Regions from separate parts of the Isoptericola sp. 178 genome, predicted to be linked through region 3. Evidence: riboswitches for the same ligand, from Rfam matches in the RefSeq annotation. Region 3 holds a riboswitch; each other region holds the start of a gene.
The links. A riboswitch is a leader RNA that binds a small molecule or an ion and turns the genes downstream of it on or off. The one in region 3 is predicted to bind cyclic di-AMP.

Region 1 (4,704 bases), on a different contig from region 3:
GCCGTTCTCGACGGTCGACCGGCCCGGTCGTCTGGTCGCCACCGCGTTCACCCAGGGATGCCCGTGGCGGTGCACCTACTGCCACAACCCCTCCCTGATCGACCCCCGGCGGCGGCCCGGTGCGACCTGGTCGGAGGTCCTCGAGCTGCTGCGCAAGCGCCGCAGCCTCCTGGACGGCCTGGTGATCTCCGGCGGTGAACCCACCCTCCAGCCCGGCCTGGCGGACGCCTGCCGCGACGTCCGCGACCTCGGGCTCGAGGTCGGCGTGCACTCCGGCGGCCCCTGGCCGACCCGGCTCGCCCGCGTGCTGCCCCTGGTGGACTGGGTCGGCCTGGACATCAAGGCGGTGCCGGACCGGTACGAGCTCGTCACCGGAGCGGCACCGTCCGGGCGGGCGGCGTGGGAGTCGGCCCGGCTCGTGGTCGAGTCCGGGGTCGACCACGAGATCCGCACCACCGTCGACCCCACCGTGCACACCCGCGAGGACGTCCTGGCGATCGGCGCGCGCCTCACCGCGCTCGGCGTCCGCCGGTGGGTGCTGCAGGAGGCGCGACCGGACGGCGCACGGGCCGGGTGGGTGCGCCGCCTGGACCGCCGACGGCTGTCCGACGTGCTGCGCGAGGACGACCTGCCGGGCGTCGAGCGCCGCGTGGGGGTCTGAACCGCCCGGACCCGGAAGGAGCGCCCGGCTCGGTAGGTTGGCTCCCATGACCGAGCGCCCCGAGGACGACCTCTCCTTCGCCTCGCCCGGCCCGGAGGCGTCCGGCCCCGCCCCGGACGGGACGCGGGGTCCGGCCCGTCCCTCCCCCGGCCCGGCACCGACGGGCGCGTCGGACCGCCGGCCGGTGGACCCCGGGGCCCGCTGGGGCGTCCCCGGACCCACGCCGGCCGAGCGCGCCGCGGCGCGGCGCCGGGCCCGGATCTGGGTGCTGTCGGTCCTCGCCCTGATCCTGCTCGTGGTCGGCGGCGCCGTGGGGGCCTCCTACCTGACGACGAGCACGCGCGAGGAGGCGTGGGAACCCGTCGCGGCCGACGTCACCGCGCCGGAGACCGTCAACGCCGTGCAGCTCGTCCTCGGCTCGTGCCTCGCCGAGGCCCCGACCGACGGCGCCGTGGGACGCGTCGAGGTGGTGCCGTGCGGCGAGCCGCACGCGGCCGAGGTGGTCGGGCGCACCGACGCGTCGGCGGACGCCGTCTGGCCCGGCGCGGACGAGGCGGCGGCCCGCACCGCGCGGGGCTGCACCCCGGACCTCCTGGGCCCGCAGGCGCGCGCGGACGACTCCACACGGGTCGAGCTGGTGGTCTGGGCGCCGAGCGAGGAGTCCTGGGCCGCCGGGGACCGCACGGGGCTGTGCGTGGCCGTCGTGGACGGCACGCGGACCGGCTCGCTCCTGGACTGAGCGGCCGGGAACGTCATCGGATCGGTGCCCGATCTTCACCTCCCCGGCACCCCGGATGGGTCGATCGCCCGATCCCGGCCCTCGGTCGACGGCCGTTTCCGACGGTTCCGGCGCGCCGTGTCCGTCATGTCGGACAGCGTCCCGCCGCCGGATCCCTTCACACCGCCTCCACCATCGGCGCAGGAGGTGACCGTTATCTGACCGTGACCTCCGACCGTTTCGGGGCTAGCGTCCTGTCGTCGCCCGGAGACCGGGCGGCGACCGGCCCGGTGCCCAGTGCTGCCGACGGGACGGCCCACCGGAGCACCGACGGCAGCAGCGGGAGACCCAGGTTCTTCGGGTGACGTCAGCGCCACCCTCGGGGTGAAGCCGTCCATCGGCGGCAGGCCACCACTTCTCGGCCTAACCCGACAGCTCATCTCGCCGGCTGGAGGAGTACCCCATGTCCACACCCTCGCTGGATGCTGCGCGCCCGCAGGGTGCCGTGCGCACCCCCAGGAAACGCCACGCCGCCGTCGCCATGACGCTCACGGCGGCCCTCGCCGGCGGCACGCTGGTCGCCGGCGCCGGATCGGCCGCCGCCGACGACGCGCTCACGACCACCACGGACGAGACCGTCGCCGACGAGACCACCTCGGCCGGCACGACCACCACGGACGCGACCGACACGTCGGTCTCCGACGGCACCGCGACCCCGACGCCGGAACCCGTCGTCGAGGACACCGCGTCGCCCGAGCCGACGACCACCACGGACGGGACGACCACGACGCCGACCGAGGAACCGGCCGCCGAGGACACCGGCACCGCCACCGAGGAGCCCGTCGTCGTGAGCACGACGCCCGACGTCTCGGTGTCGAAGTCCCGCAGCACCGGCCGCAAGGGACAGGGCCACACCCGCCCCCGCTACACGGTCCGCGCGACCGCGGACGGCGAGGCGTTCGCCGGCCGGGTCCGGCTCTACGTCCAGGGCACCAAGGTCGCGGTCAAGAGCCTCGACGGGGACGGCACGATCCACTTCCGCCCCGGGTTCTCCCACTACGACGTCGGCCGCAACGGCATCCGCGTCGTCGTCGCGCCGGCCGCCTCCACCGGGTTGGAGCAGGTGACGAAGCACCGCAGGGTGTGGATCAAGCCCAAGGCGACGACCAACATGTACGTCTCCAAGAGCCGTCACACGGCCACGAAGGGCAAGTGGCACACCCGCCCGAAGTACACGGTGAAGCTGCGCAAGTGGGGCGAGCCCGTCCAGGGCCGGGTGCGCCTGTTCATCTCCGGCGACAAGGTCGCCGTGAAGAAGACCAACAAGTACGGGGTCGTCCGGTTCCGGCCGGGGCTCGGCAAGTACGACCTGGGCAAGAACAGGATCCGCGTCGTCGGGGTGCCGGCCCGGGCCGAGGGACTCAAGAAGTCGACCAAGTACCGGAAGGTCCACGTCAAGCCGAAGATGACCCGCGGCCAGAAGGTCGTCCGGGTGGCCCACAACTACATCGGGCACCGGTACTCGTGGGGCGGCACGTCGCCCGCCACCGGGTTCGACTGCTCGGGGTTCACGTCCTACGTGTACAAGAAGGCGATCGGCAAGACCCTGCCGCGCTCGTCGTCGGCCCAGGCCTCCCTCGGCACGCGCGTCTCGCGCAGCAACGCCCGGCAGGGCGACCTGGTCTACTCGCCGGGGCACATCGGGATCTACGCCGGCAACGGCCGGATCATCGAGTCGGCCCGTCCGGGCGTCGGCGTGGTGAAGCGCCAGATCTGGCAGAGCAGCCCGCGGTTCATCCGCATCTGACCGGCACCGGTCCGGGCGCCGCGAGCGCCCGACGGCCCCGCCTTCCGCACGGAGGGCGGGGCCGTCGTCGTCCCGGCGACGATCAGGCCAGCGAGAGCCCCTCGGCACCCTCGACGCGGTCGACGACGACGGTGTCCCCGTCGGCCGTCTCGCCGGACAGCAGCCGGCGGGCCAGCCGGTCGCCGATCTCGCGCTGGACGAGCCGCCGCAGCGGGCGGGCGCCGTAGGCGGGGTCGTACCCCTCGACCGCCAGCCACCGGCGGGCGGACGGCGTCACGTCGAGCGTGATGCGCCGGTCGGCCAGCCGCTGGGCGAGCGCCGCGACCTGCAGCTCGACGATCCGTCCCAGCTCGTCGAGGGACAGCGCGTCGAAGAGGACCACGTCGTCCAGCCGGTTGAGGAACTCGGGCTTGAAGGCCGTGCGCACCGCCGTCATGACGCTCTCGCGCTTGGCCTCCTGGTCCATCACCGGGTCGACGAGGAACTGCGAGCCGAGGTTCGAGGTCAGCACCAGGATGGTGTTGCGGAAGTCGACGGTGCGGCCCTGGCCGTCGGTGAGGCGACCGTCGTCGAGCACCTGCAGCAGGATGTCGAAGACCTCGGGGTGGGCCTTCTCCACCTCGTCGAGCAGCACCACGGAGTAGGGCCGGCGGCGCACGGCCTCGGTGAGCTGCCCGCCCTCCTCGTAGCCGACGTACCCGGGGGGTGCGCCGACCAGCCGCGCCACCGAGTGCTTCTCGGAGTACTCGGACATGTCGATGCGCACCATGGCGCGCTCGTCGTCGAAGAGGAACTCGGCCAGGGACTTGGCGAGCTCGGTCTTGCCGACACCGGTCGGCCCGAGGAACAGGAAGGACCCGGTGGGCCGGTCGGGGTCCGCCACCCCGGCCCGCGAGCGCCGCACGGCGTCGGACACGGAGCGCACCGCCGCCTGCTGCCCGATGAGCCGCTCGCCGAGCACGTCCTCCATGTGCAGGAGCTTCTCGGTCTCCCCCTGGAGCATGCGGCCGGCGGGGATGCCGGTCCAGGCCGAGACGACCTCGGCGACCTCGTCCGCCCCGACCTTGTCGGCGATCATCGGCGTCTCGTGCGCCGCCTCCTCGGCCGCCTCCTCGGAGGCCTCGGCCTGCTCGGCCTCGACGAGCTCGCGCTCGACCTGCGGGATCTCCCCGTAGAGCAGGCGCGCGGCGGACTCGAGGTCGCCCTGGCGCTGCAGGCGGTCGGCCTCGGTGCGCAGCTCGTCGATGCGGGCGCGCAGGTCGCCCACCCGGTTGTGGCCGGCCTTCTCGGCCTCCCAGCGCGCGGTGAGGGCGGCGAGCTCCTCGCGGCGATCGGCCAGGTCGGCGCGCAGCTTCTCCAGCCGGTCCCGGGAGGCCGTGTCGTCGGAGTCCTTGAGGACGACCTCCTCCATCTCCAGCCGGGTGACGGCGCGCTGCAGCTCGTCGATCTCCACCGGGGAGGAGTCCATCTCCATGCGCAGCCGGGAGGCGGCCTCGTCGACCAGGTCGATCGCCTTGT
Region 2 (4,704 bases), on a different contig from region 3:
AGGTCGGCGAGCACGGCCGTCATGGCGGGCTGGTCGACCAGGTGCGCCCCGAACGCGCTGCGGTGGTCCGCGTGCCACAAGGCCTCGGCGACCCCCTGGCGCATGCCGGCCGCCGACCCGTGGACGCAGTCCAGCCGGGTGCGCGACACCATCTCGATGATGGTGCGCACCCCGCGGCCGGGCTCCCCGACGAGATACCCGACGGTGCCGTCGAGCTCGACCTCCGCCGACGCGTTCGACCGGTTGCCGAGCTTGTCCTTGAGCCGCTGGATGCGGAACGCGTTGCGGGTGCCGTCCTCGAGGACGCGCGGCACCAGGAAGCACGTCGGTGACCCGGGCGGCCCGGCGTCCTCGCCTCCGGCCTGGGCCAGGACGAGGAACGCGTCCGACATCGGGGCCGAGCAGAACCACTTGTGCCCGGTGAGCAGGGACGTCCCGTCCGAGCCCACGGGGACGGCCGCCGTGGTGTTGGCGCGGACGTCCGACCCGCCCTGCTTCTCCGTCATGGCCATGCCGACGAGCACGCCGGGTTTGTCCCCGGGAGCGGCCGGCGTGCCGTCGTACCCGGACGACAGCAGGCGCGGTTCCCAGACGGCGGCGAGCTCCGGCGCGTGCCGCAGGGAGGGCACGGCCGCGTGCGTCATCGAGACGGGGCACGCATGGCCGGGCTCGACCTGCGAGAACAGCGAGAAGACGGCGCCCCGCACGACGTTCGCCCCGGGCCCCGGCTCCGCCCAGGCGCCCGTGTGCGCCCCGCGCTCGACGGCGGCGGCGAGCACCTCGTGGTAGGCGGGGTCGTACTCGACCTCGTCGAGGCGGCGGCCACGCCGGTCGTGGGTGTGCAGCACCGGCTCGTGGATGTTCGCCCGCTCGGCCGCGTGCTGGAACGCCGCGGTCCCGACGTGCGCCCCGGCCTCGACCAGTCGCTCCTCGCCCCAGTCGCCGCCGAACGCGTGCACCGCCTCGCGCAGCACCGGGAAGTCCAGGTACTCGTTGACGTCGACGCGTTCCGGCGGCTGGTTCACGACCTGGTGGGTGGTGCGGGGTGCCGGCTGACGCTGCGCGGGGTCCGGCGTCGCGACGTCCGGGGTCGTGGCGGGCGGACTCGCGGTCATGGGATCCTCCGTCGTCGTCGACCTCGTCCTCGAGGGGCCGGCTCCAGGATGTCCCCCCGGGGCACCTGCTCGCTACCCAGTGGCGCCGGCTCCCGTCGAGGCGCCCGGTGACGAGGTCGAGGACCGGCCGAGCTCGGTCACCAGCCGCCGGGTGAGGGGTGCGGGGACCTCGTGCCGGTCGGCGGCCCGCAGCACGGCCCCGCCGATGGCGTCGAGCTCCAGGGGCCGCCCGGCCTCGGCGTCACGCTGCATGGACGAGCGCGCCTCGGGCGGGAACGTGTCGTAGAAGCGCAGGGCCGTCTGGCTGGTGTCGGGACCGCCGCCGGCCTGGCCGATCGCGGCGACCTCCGCGACGAGCGCCGCGAGGGTGTCGCGACGCTCGGTCCGGAGCGTCCCGATCGGCTCCCCGTGGTAGGTCGTCAGCAGGGCGAAGGGCGCGAGGAGCCCGAGCTTGCCCCACAGCATCGCCCCCTCGTCGTCGCGGACCAGCGTGGTGACCCCCGCGTCCCGCAGGATCGTCGCCGCGGCCTCGAGCCGCTCGGGGGGCGCCGTGCTGCTGGCCAGGTCCACCTCGACGAAGGGACTGCCGTGCACGATCCGCCCGGGAGCGGTCCGGGTGGACTCGACGCGGATGACACCGGCGGCGACGGACGCCGGCGCGAACCGCTCGCGCAGGGTGGCGACGTGCTCGACCCCGTTGAGCAGCGGCACGACGAGCCCGGCGGCGACGTGCTCAGCAGGGACCCGCTCCAGGGCTTCGGGCAGCGACGGGTGCTTGACGGCGACCAGGCACAGGTCGACCGGTTCGCGCAGCTCGGTGTCCGCCTCGACCTCGGCCGAGAAGTCCCCGAAGAAGCCGCTGGTGACGCGGAGGCCGTCGGAACGGAGGGTCGACGCCGTCTCGGGGCCGGCCAGGACGATCACACGATGGCCCGCCCGGGCGGCCAGCGCTCCCACCAGCCCGCCGACGCCCCCCGGGCCCAGCACGGCGATCGTCGAACGACGTGACGTCCGTTCCGGCATCGTCCACCTTCTTCCTGCGAATCGGGTCAGAGGTTGGTCAACGTAGCGCACCCGTGATCTACCCGTGACAACTCGCGGCGGGAGGGATAGTGTCCAGGCAGCTCACACCCCAGGTGAGATGTCCGAGGCGGGCGCCGAGCCCTGTCACCGCCCCGGAGCCGGACGACACGAACGACAGGGACGGGGGACCCACTCTCGGGCACCACGGTGCCCTCGGGGTGAAGCCGTGCAGGGACGCCCTGCCGGCCGGGTCAGTCTCCGACCCGAACCCGACAGCTAACCCCGCAGGCGCCAGGAGAATGTTCGATGCGACCCCGCACCGCCCGATGAGGCACACGCGCGACCTGCCCGCGCTCCCCGAGGCGACCGCACGACCCGCACCCACGAGGGCACGTGCCAAGGGACGACACACCGCGAGCCACGCGGCTCGACGCCGCCGCACTGGCCCGACCTGGTCCTCGCTCGCGCCCACGAGCTGGCCGCTGAGCATCGGCCTGGGCCTCGCCGTCACGATGGCGACCACGACCGGCATGGCCGTGGCCTCCAACACGACCGAGCTGCCGCGCGCCACGAGCCCGGAGGCCGCGCCCTCCGGCGTCCGCGCCCCGGGTGACGCCGCCGCCGACCTCGCGGCCGTGACGAGCGCCGCGAAGCAGGCCGCCCTGCTCGCCGACCGTGGCCAGGCCGCCTCCCGGAACGCCGACCGGGCCGCGCCGACGACGTCCCGCGCGGCCGGTGGCTCGGTCGGCGGCACCGTCGTGCCGGCGGACGCCACGATGTCCGCGGAGAAGGTCGCCCTGTCCGTCGAGGCGGCGCCCGAGCCCCCGCCGCCGCCGCTGCCCGGCTGCGACGGCTACGCCAGCGGCACCGGGTCCAACGGGTACATCCCCGAGAGCGAGATGTGCACCCTGTGGGACGGCACGACGCGGATCCGCGCCGACGCCGGCGTCGCCCTCGCCCGGCTCAACCTGGCCTACCGCGTGGTCTTCGGCGAGAACATGTGCATCACCGACGGTTACCGGAGCTACTCGTCGCAGGTCGCGACCAAGGAGGCCAAGGGGTACCTGGCCGCCACGCCCGGCACCTCGAACCACGGGTGGGGTCTGGCCGTGGACCTCTGCCCGGAGACGTACTCCGGCAGCCGCTACGACTGGCTCCGCGCGAACGCGCCGGCCTACGGCTGGGACAACCCCGACTGGGCGATCTACGACAAGTACGAGCCGTGGCACTGGGAGTACACGGACGCCGTCACCGAGATGGGCGGCTGAGACCGGACGATCTCAAGGCCCCACCGGGCCGCCGAGGTCGTCCGGGGTGAAGGCAGCGAGGTCGACCGACGCCTCGCCCCGCCCACCGGAGGACCAGGTCAGGGTCCCGGCGCCGCTGGCCAGGTCGACCTCGAGGACGGCGACGGCGTCGGGCACCTCGACGCCGCGGCGCTCCATGCTCAGCACCGCGCCGTGGAGCGTCGCGTCGACGTCGCCGTCGAACGCCGGGAACGTGTTGCGGAACCGGCACAGGGCCAGCATCCGCCGCACCACCGGCGTCTCGAGCGCGGCGTCGATCTCCTCCGCCGTGTAGTGGTGGCGGTTGATGTCCCGCCCCACGCCCGTACGCTGCAGGAGCTCGACGTCGTTCTCTCCCGCCAGCAGGCCGACGTAGTAGACCTGCGGGATGCCGGGCGTGAAGAGCTGGAGCGCTCGCGCGGCGAGATAGCGCGCGTCGTCGCGGCCGAGCGCGTCGTAGAAGGTCGAGTTCACCTGGTACAGGTCGAGGTTCGACGCCGCGGCACCCGTCGCCGCGGCCGACGCACCGCCGGTCCGCTCGTGGATCCCCTCCACGAGGGCGTCGATCTGGGCCGGGTCCAGCAGGCCGGGGCGATCCGGCTCCCCCGGTTCGACGGTCTGGTCGGGGCCGACGTCGATGACCCCGATCCCGTCGTGGGTGTCGAGCACCGTGACGGCGTTGCGGGGACGTTCACGCAGCCAGTCGAGCAGCGCCGTGCCGTCGCCGGTGTACAGCGCGTGCAGCACGAGCGGAGGCAGCGCGAAGTCGTAGACGAGGTCCACCTCCCGCGCGATCTCGATCTGACGCCGGTAGTAGGAGTGCACCTCGACCAGGACGTCCACACCCCGCTCCCGCGCCCGTGCCGCGAAGTCCGCGATGAAGGCGAAGGTCTCGGGCGTCATGAAGCACGTGCTGCCCGGCGTCTTGACCGCGTACCCGACGGCGTCGAGGCGCACCTGGCGCACCCCGGCCGCCGCGACCGTGTCGAGGATCGAGGTGAGGTAGTCCTGGCCGAGCTCGGAGCTCAGGTCGATGTCGATCTGCTGGGGCGTGAACGTCGTCCACACGTAGCGCAGCGCGTCCCCGAGCCGCAGCGCCGTGAACGGCAGCCCGGGCCGGGGCCGGTAGATGCGGGCCAGCTCCTCCTCCCGTGCGCCGTCCGGGAAGACCGACGACATCGTGAGGAACATCGGTGCCCACGGCGAGGCGTCGCCGTGGGCGACGACGTCGCGGAACGCCGCGGAGTCGGCGGAGACGTGGTTGACGATGAGGTCGACCA
Region 3 (4,704 bases):
CCGACCTACTGGCTCTACGTCGTCACGACCATCCCGGTCGGCCTGTCCGCGCTGACGATGATGACCGCGGCCAACTCCACCATCCAGACCTCGATCGACCCGGTGATGCGCGGGCGGGTCATGGCCCTCTACATGATGGTGTTCCTCGGCTCCACGCCGATCGGCTCACCCGTCGTCGGCTGGATCGGCGAGGCGTTCGGGCCGCGCTGGTCGATCCTCGTCGGGTCGATCACCACCCTCGCCGTGGCGCTCGCGGCCACCGTCTGGGCGATGCGGTCCTGGCGCGTCACGGTGCGCTACCGGCTGCTGCGCCGACCGCACCTCGAGGTCGTCTATCTCGACCCGCCGGTCCCGGCCGGGGACGAGCCGGTCCCGGCGGAGCAGGCCCGGCCGGCCTGACGTCGGGCGCGCCGGCCGCGCTCGCCGTCCCCGTCAGCCTCGTCAGCCGAGCCGGTCGACCACGTGGGTGATGCACTCCGTGAGCGCCGCGACGTCGTCCGGGTCCACCGCGGGGAACATGCCGACGCGCAGCTGGTTGCGGCCCAGCTTGCGGTAGGGGAAGACGTCGAGGATCCCGTGGTCGCGGAGCAGCCCGACGACGGCCCCCGCGTCGACCGACGGGTCCAGGTCGATCGTGCCCACCACCGGGGAGCGCTCCGCCGGGTCGGTGACGAAGGGTGTCGCCCACGGCGTCGCCGCCGCCCAGCCGTACAGGACCTGCGCCGAGCGCTCGCAGCGGCGCACGGACCAGTCCAGCCCGCCGTGCTCGAGCAGCCACTCGACCTGGTCGGCCAGCATGACCAGCGTCCCGACGGCGGGGGTGTTCAGCGTCTGGTCCTGGCGGGAGTTCTCCAGCGCCGTGGTCAGCGACAGGAACTCCGGCACCCAGCGGCCGTCGCCGGACGACTCCACCTCCCGGGCGCGCTCCACGGCCGCCGGGGAGCACAGCGCCAGCCACAGGCCGCCGTCGGCGGCGAAGGCCTTCTGCGGGCCGAAGTAGTAGACGTCGGTCTCGTGCAGGTCGACCGGCAGCGCGCCCGCACCCGAGGTCGCGTCGGTCAGCAGGAGCTGGTCGGGGCCGCCCGGGCGGCGCACGGGAGCGACCGCCCCGGTCGAGGTCTCGTTGTGCGGGGTGGCGTAGACGTCCACGGCGTCCGACGGCGTCAGGTGGGCCACCGTCCCGGGTGCGGCCTCGACCACCTCGGGGTCGTCGAGGAAGGGTGCCCGGGCGGTGGCGGCGGCGAACTTGGCCCCGAACTCCCCGAACACGGCATGCTGGGCCCGCCGTCGGACGAGGGACGCCGTGGCGACCTCCCAGAAGGCGGTCGACCCGCCGTTGCCGAGGGCCACCTCGTACCCCGCGGGCAGGTCGAACAACTCGGTCAGGCCCGTGCGCACCCGGTGCACCAGATCCTTGACCGGGGCCTGCCGGTGCGAGGTGCCCAGCACCGGGCGTGCCGGGTCGCCGGCCGCGACGAGGGCCTCGACCTGGCCCGTGCGCACCTTGGACGGGCCGGAGCCGAAGCGGCCGTCGGAGGGCAGCATCGACGCGGGGATCTGGAGGGTCATGCGAATAGACTAGGCCCGGGCCTCAAGACGGGAGCGGACGTGACGGACCTGATCGACACCACCGAGATGTACCTGAAGACGATCTACGAGCTGGGTGAGGAAGGCATCACGCCGCTGCGCGCCCGGATCGCGGAACGTCTGGGGCACTCGGGCCCGACCGTCTCCCAGACGGTCGCGCGGATGGAGCGGGACGGTCTGGTCGTCGTCACCGGTGACCGGCACCTCGAGCTGACCGCCGACGGTCAGGAGAAGGCCGTGCGGGTCATGCGCAAGCACCGTCTGGCCGAGCGTCTGCTCACCGACGTCATCAAGCTCGACTGGCCGCAGGTGCACAACGAGGCCTGCCGGTGGGAGCACGTCATGAGCGACCTCGTCGAGCGTCGGCTGGTGACCCTGCTCGACCACCCGCACCACGACCCGTACGGCAACCCGATCCCGGGGCTGTCGGAGCTGGGGGAGCAGTACGAGGAGCTGCCGTTCCTCGAAGGCGTGCAGTCCCTGCCGCTGTACCTGGAGTCCGGGGCCGACGCCTCCGCGACGGTCGTGCTGCGCCGCATCGCCGAGCCGGTCCAGGTCGACGACGAGTTCCTCCTGCGGCTGTCCGACGCGGGCCTCTTCCCGGGCGCGAGCATCGAGGTGGAGCGCGCCGGCGACGACTTCGTCGTCCGTCTGGTCGACGGTGACGGTGCCCTGGAGCTGCCGGAGGAGCTGGCCAAGCACCTCTTCGTCGCAGCCCGCTGAGATCTCGACGCGACGCGTCGGACGCGAGACGTGACCGGAGCGTGACATCGGCGGGGAGGTTCCGGTACGGTCAGACTCGCTCGCGCGGGTGTCTCGCGCGAGTACCGGGACGGGCGCCTAACCCTGTCACCGTCCTGGTTCCCACGGATGACCGCACGACAGGGGCGGGGGACCCACGATTCGGGCACCGGTGACGGTGTCCTCGGGGTGAAGTCCCACGGTTCGTACGGACCGCGGGGCCGGGTGTTTTCTCCCACCCGAACCCGACAGCTGACCTCGTAGGCGAACGGAGAGGTTGAACGTGACTGCTCGCAGCATGCGCGGTAAGCACCGCGCCGCACGCCGCCCCATGATGGCGGCCCCCTCCGCGGCCGCAGGCCGTCGGGCTGCTGTGGTGGCGACCGCCGGTGGTCTCCTGGTCTCCACGATCGGTGGCGCGAGCGCCGCCCACGCGGCGCCGGTGGACGCGGACGCGGCCAAGAAGCTGAGCACCGTGGACCTGGGTGCGCTGACCGACCAGGCGCGCCAGGCGCTCGAGGCGGCCCCGGTGGTCACCGTCGACGCCGAGGCCAAGGTCCAGGTCGAGCGCGTGACGCCCACGATCGTCGAGCGGGCGGACATCAAGGCCGCGCCGGAGCCCGAGCCGGAGCCCGTGCGCGAGGCGGCGCCGTCGCGCTCCTCCGAGCGCGAGTCGCTCTCGAGCTCGTCCTCCTCCTCCTCGACGACGACGTCCTCCTCGGCCACCACGGCCGTGCCGGACTCCGCCGTCGGGTCGACGATCGTCTCCATCGCCTCGCGCTACGTGGGCGTCCCGTACGTCTCCGGTGGCACCACGCCGTCCGGCTTCGACTGCTCCGGGTTCACCCAGTACGTGTACGCCCAGGCCGGTATCTCGCTGCCGCGGTCGTCCTCGGACCAGCGCTACGCCGGCAGCGTGGTCTCCCGCTCCGCCGCGCAGCCGGGCGACCTCATCTGGACCCCGGGCCACATCTCCATCTACGCGGGTGGCAACACGCAGATCGACGCCCCGCGTCCGGGCAAGACGATCCAGTTCCGGAACATCTGGCAGTCCAACCCGACCTTCATCCGAGTCGGCTGAGACGCCGGCACCTCGTGCCGAGGGCCCTGTCGCGCGCAGAGCGCGGCAGGGCCCTCTGTCGTGCCGCGAGGTGCTCCCGGGGGTCCCGGACGCCGGACACCCCTCGAGGGACTCAGCGGGGGGCGCAGTGCCCTCTGCGGGGCCCCTCGGACGTGTATCGCCGCAGATCGTGATCGAAACGTGACATCGGGGCGTGTATCAGATACCGTTCTCGCGTCCGGTGGAGCAGTCTGCCGGACCTCGACCGGACGCCGAGCCCTGCCGCCGGTCGGGAACCGAGACCCTAGGCAGGGGCGGGGGACCCACTCTCGGGCACCGGACACGGTGTCCTCGGGGTGAAGTCCCACGGTTCGTCCGAACCGTGGGGCCGGGTGATTTCTCCCACCCGAACCCGACAGCTGACTTCGTAGGCGGACAGGAGAGGGAAGACGTGAACGCACGCACCACGACGCGCGGTCGGCACCTGGCCGCCCGCCGCCCCATCACCGCACCATCTGCAGCCGCGAGCCGTCGTGCTGCCGTGATGGCCACCGCCGGCGGTCTGCTGGTCTCCACGATCGGTGGCGCCACCGCCGCGCACGCCGCGCCCGTGGACTCGGACGCGGCCAAGAAGCTGAGCACCGTGGACCTCGGTTCGCTGACCGACCAGGCCCGCGAGGCCCTGGAGTCCGCGCCCGTGGTCACCGTCGACTCCGGTGCCAAGGTCCAGGTCGAGCGCGTGACGCCGAAGATCGCCGAGAAGGCGGACATCAAGGCGGCCCCCGAGCCCGAGCCCGAGCCGGAGCCCGTGCGCGAGACGACCACCTCGCGCTCCGCCGAGCGGGAGCCCACGTCGACGTCGAGCTCGTCCTCGTCGTCGTCCTCGTCCTCGTCGAGCTCGACCGAGAGCTCCAGCTCCAGCTCCTCGACGCCGACGGCCGACAGCTCGCGGGGTTCGCAGGTCGTGTCCATCGCGGCCCGCTACCTCGGCACGCCGTACGTCGTCGGCGGCGCCTCGCCGTCCGGGTTCGACTGCTCGGGCCTGGTGACCTACGTGTACGCGCAGGTCGGCGTCTCGCTGCCGCACTCCTCGAGCGCGATCCTCAGCGCGTCCAACACGACGCAGATCTCGCAGTCGTCGGCGCAGCCGGGCGACCTCATCTGGTCCCCGGGGCACATCTCGATCTACATCGGCAACGGCCAGCAGATCGAGGCCACGCGCCCCGGCGGTTGGACCGTCCGCCAGTCCAGCCTCTGGCAGTCCAGCCCGACCTTCCTGCGGGTCACCGGCTGACCGACGCCTCGACCGTCCGCCC

Region 1: linked by a shared signal. The riboswitch ahead of Q6349_RS02755 (C40 family peptidase) and the one ahead of Q6349_RS05210 (C40 family peptidase) in region 3 are both predicted to bind cyclic di-AMP.
Region 2: linked by a shared signal. The riboswitch ahead of Q6349_RS15205 (D-alanyl-D-alanine carboxypeptidase family protein) and the one ahead of Q6349_RS05210 (C40 family peptidase) in region 3 are both predicted to bind cyclic di-AMP.

What each region holds. Positions count from the first base shown of each region.
Region 1 covers NZ_JAUQYN010000001.1:584,295-588,998, forward strand. Annotated here, with positions in the region: gene Q6349_RS02745 (anaerobic ribonucleoside-triphosphate reductase activating protein) at 1-661, shown strand, start outside; gene Q6349_RS02750 (septum formation family protein) at 708-1,400, shown strand; cyclic di-AMP (ydaO/yuaA leader) riboswitch at 1,695-1,838, shown strand; gene Q6349_RS02755 (C40 family peptidase) at 1,843-3,186, shown strand; gene clpB (ATP-dependent chaperone ClpB) at 3,269-4,704, opposite strand, start outside.
Region 2 covers NZ_JAUQYN010000006.1:36,151-40,854, reverse strand. Annotated here, with positions in the region: gene Q6349_RS15215 (acyl-CoA dehydrogenase family protein) at 1-1,115, opposite strand, end outside; gene Q6349_RS15210 (ketopantoate reductase family protein) at 1,188-2,138, opposite strand; cyclic di-AMP (ydaO/yuaA leader) riboswitch at 2,279-2,445, shown strand; gene Q6349_RS15205 (D-alanyl-D-alanine carboxypeptidase family protein) at 2,465-3,406, shown strand; gene gtfA (sucrose phosphorylase) at 3,419-4,704, opposite strand, start outside.
Region 3 covers NZ_JAUQYN010000002.1:127,838-132,541, forward strand. Annotated here, with positions in the region: gene Q6349_RS05195 (MFS transporter) at 1-399, shown strand, start outside; gene serC (phosphoserine transaminase) at 442-1,569, opposite strand; gene Q6349_RS05205 (metal-dependent transcriptional regulator) at 1,609-2,310, shown strand; cyclic di-AMP (ydaO/yuaA leader) riboswitch at 2,446-2,609, shown strand; gene Q6349_RS05210 (C40 family peptidase) at 2,612-3,409, shown strand; cyclic di-AMP (ydaO/yuaA leader) riboswitch at 3,673-3,837, shown strand; gene Q6349_RS05215 (C40 family peptidase) at 3,840-4,682, shown strand.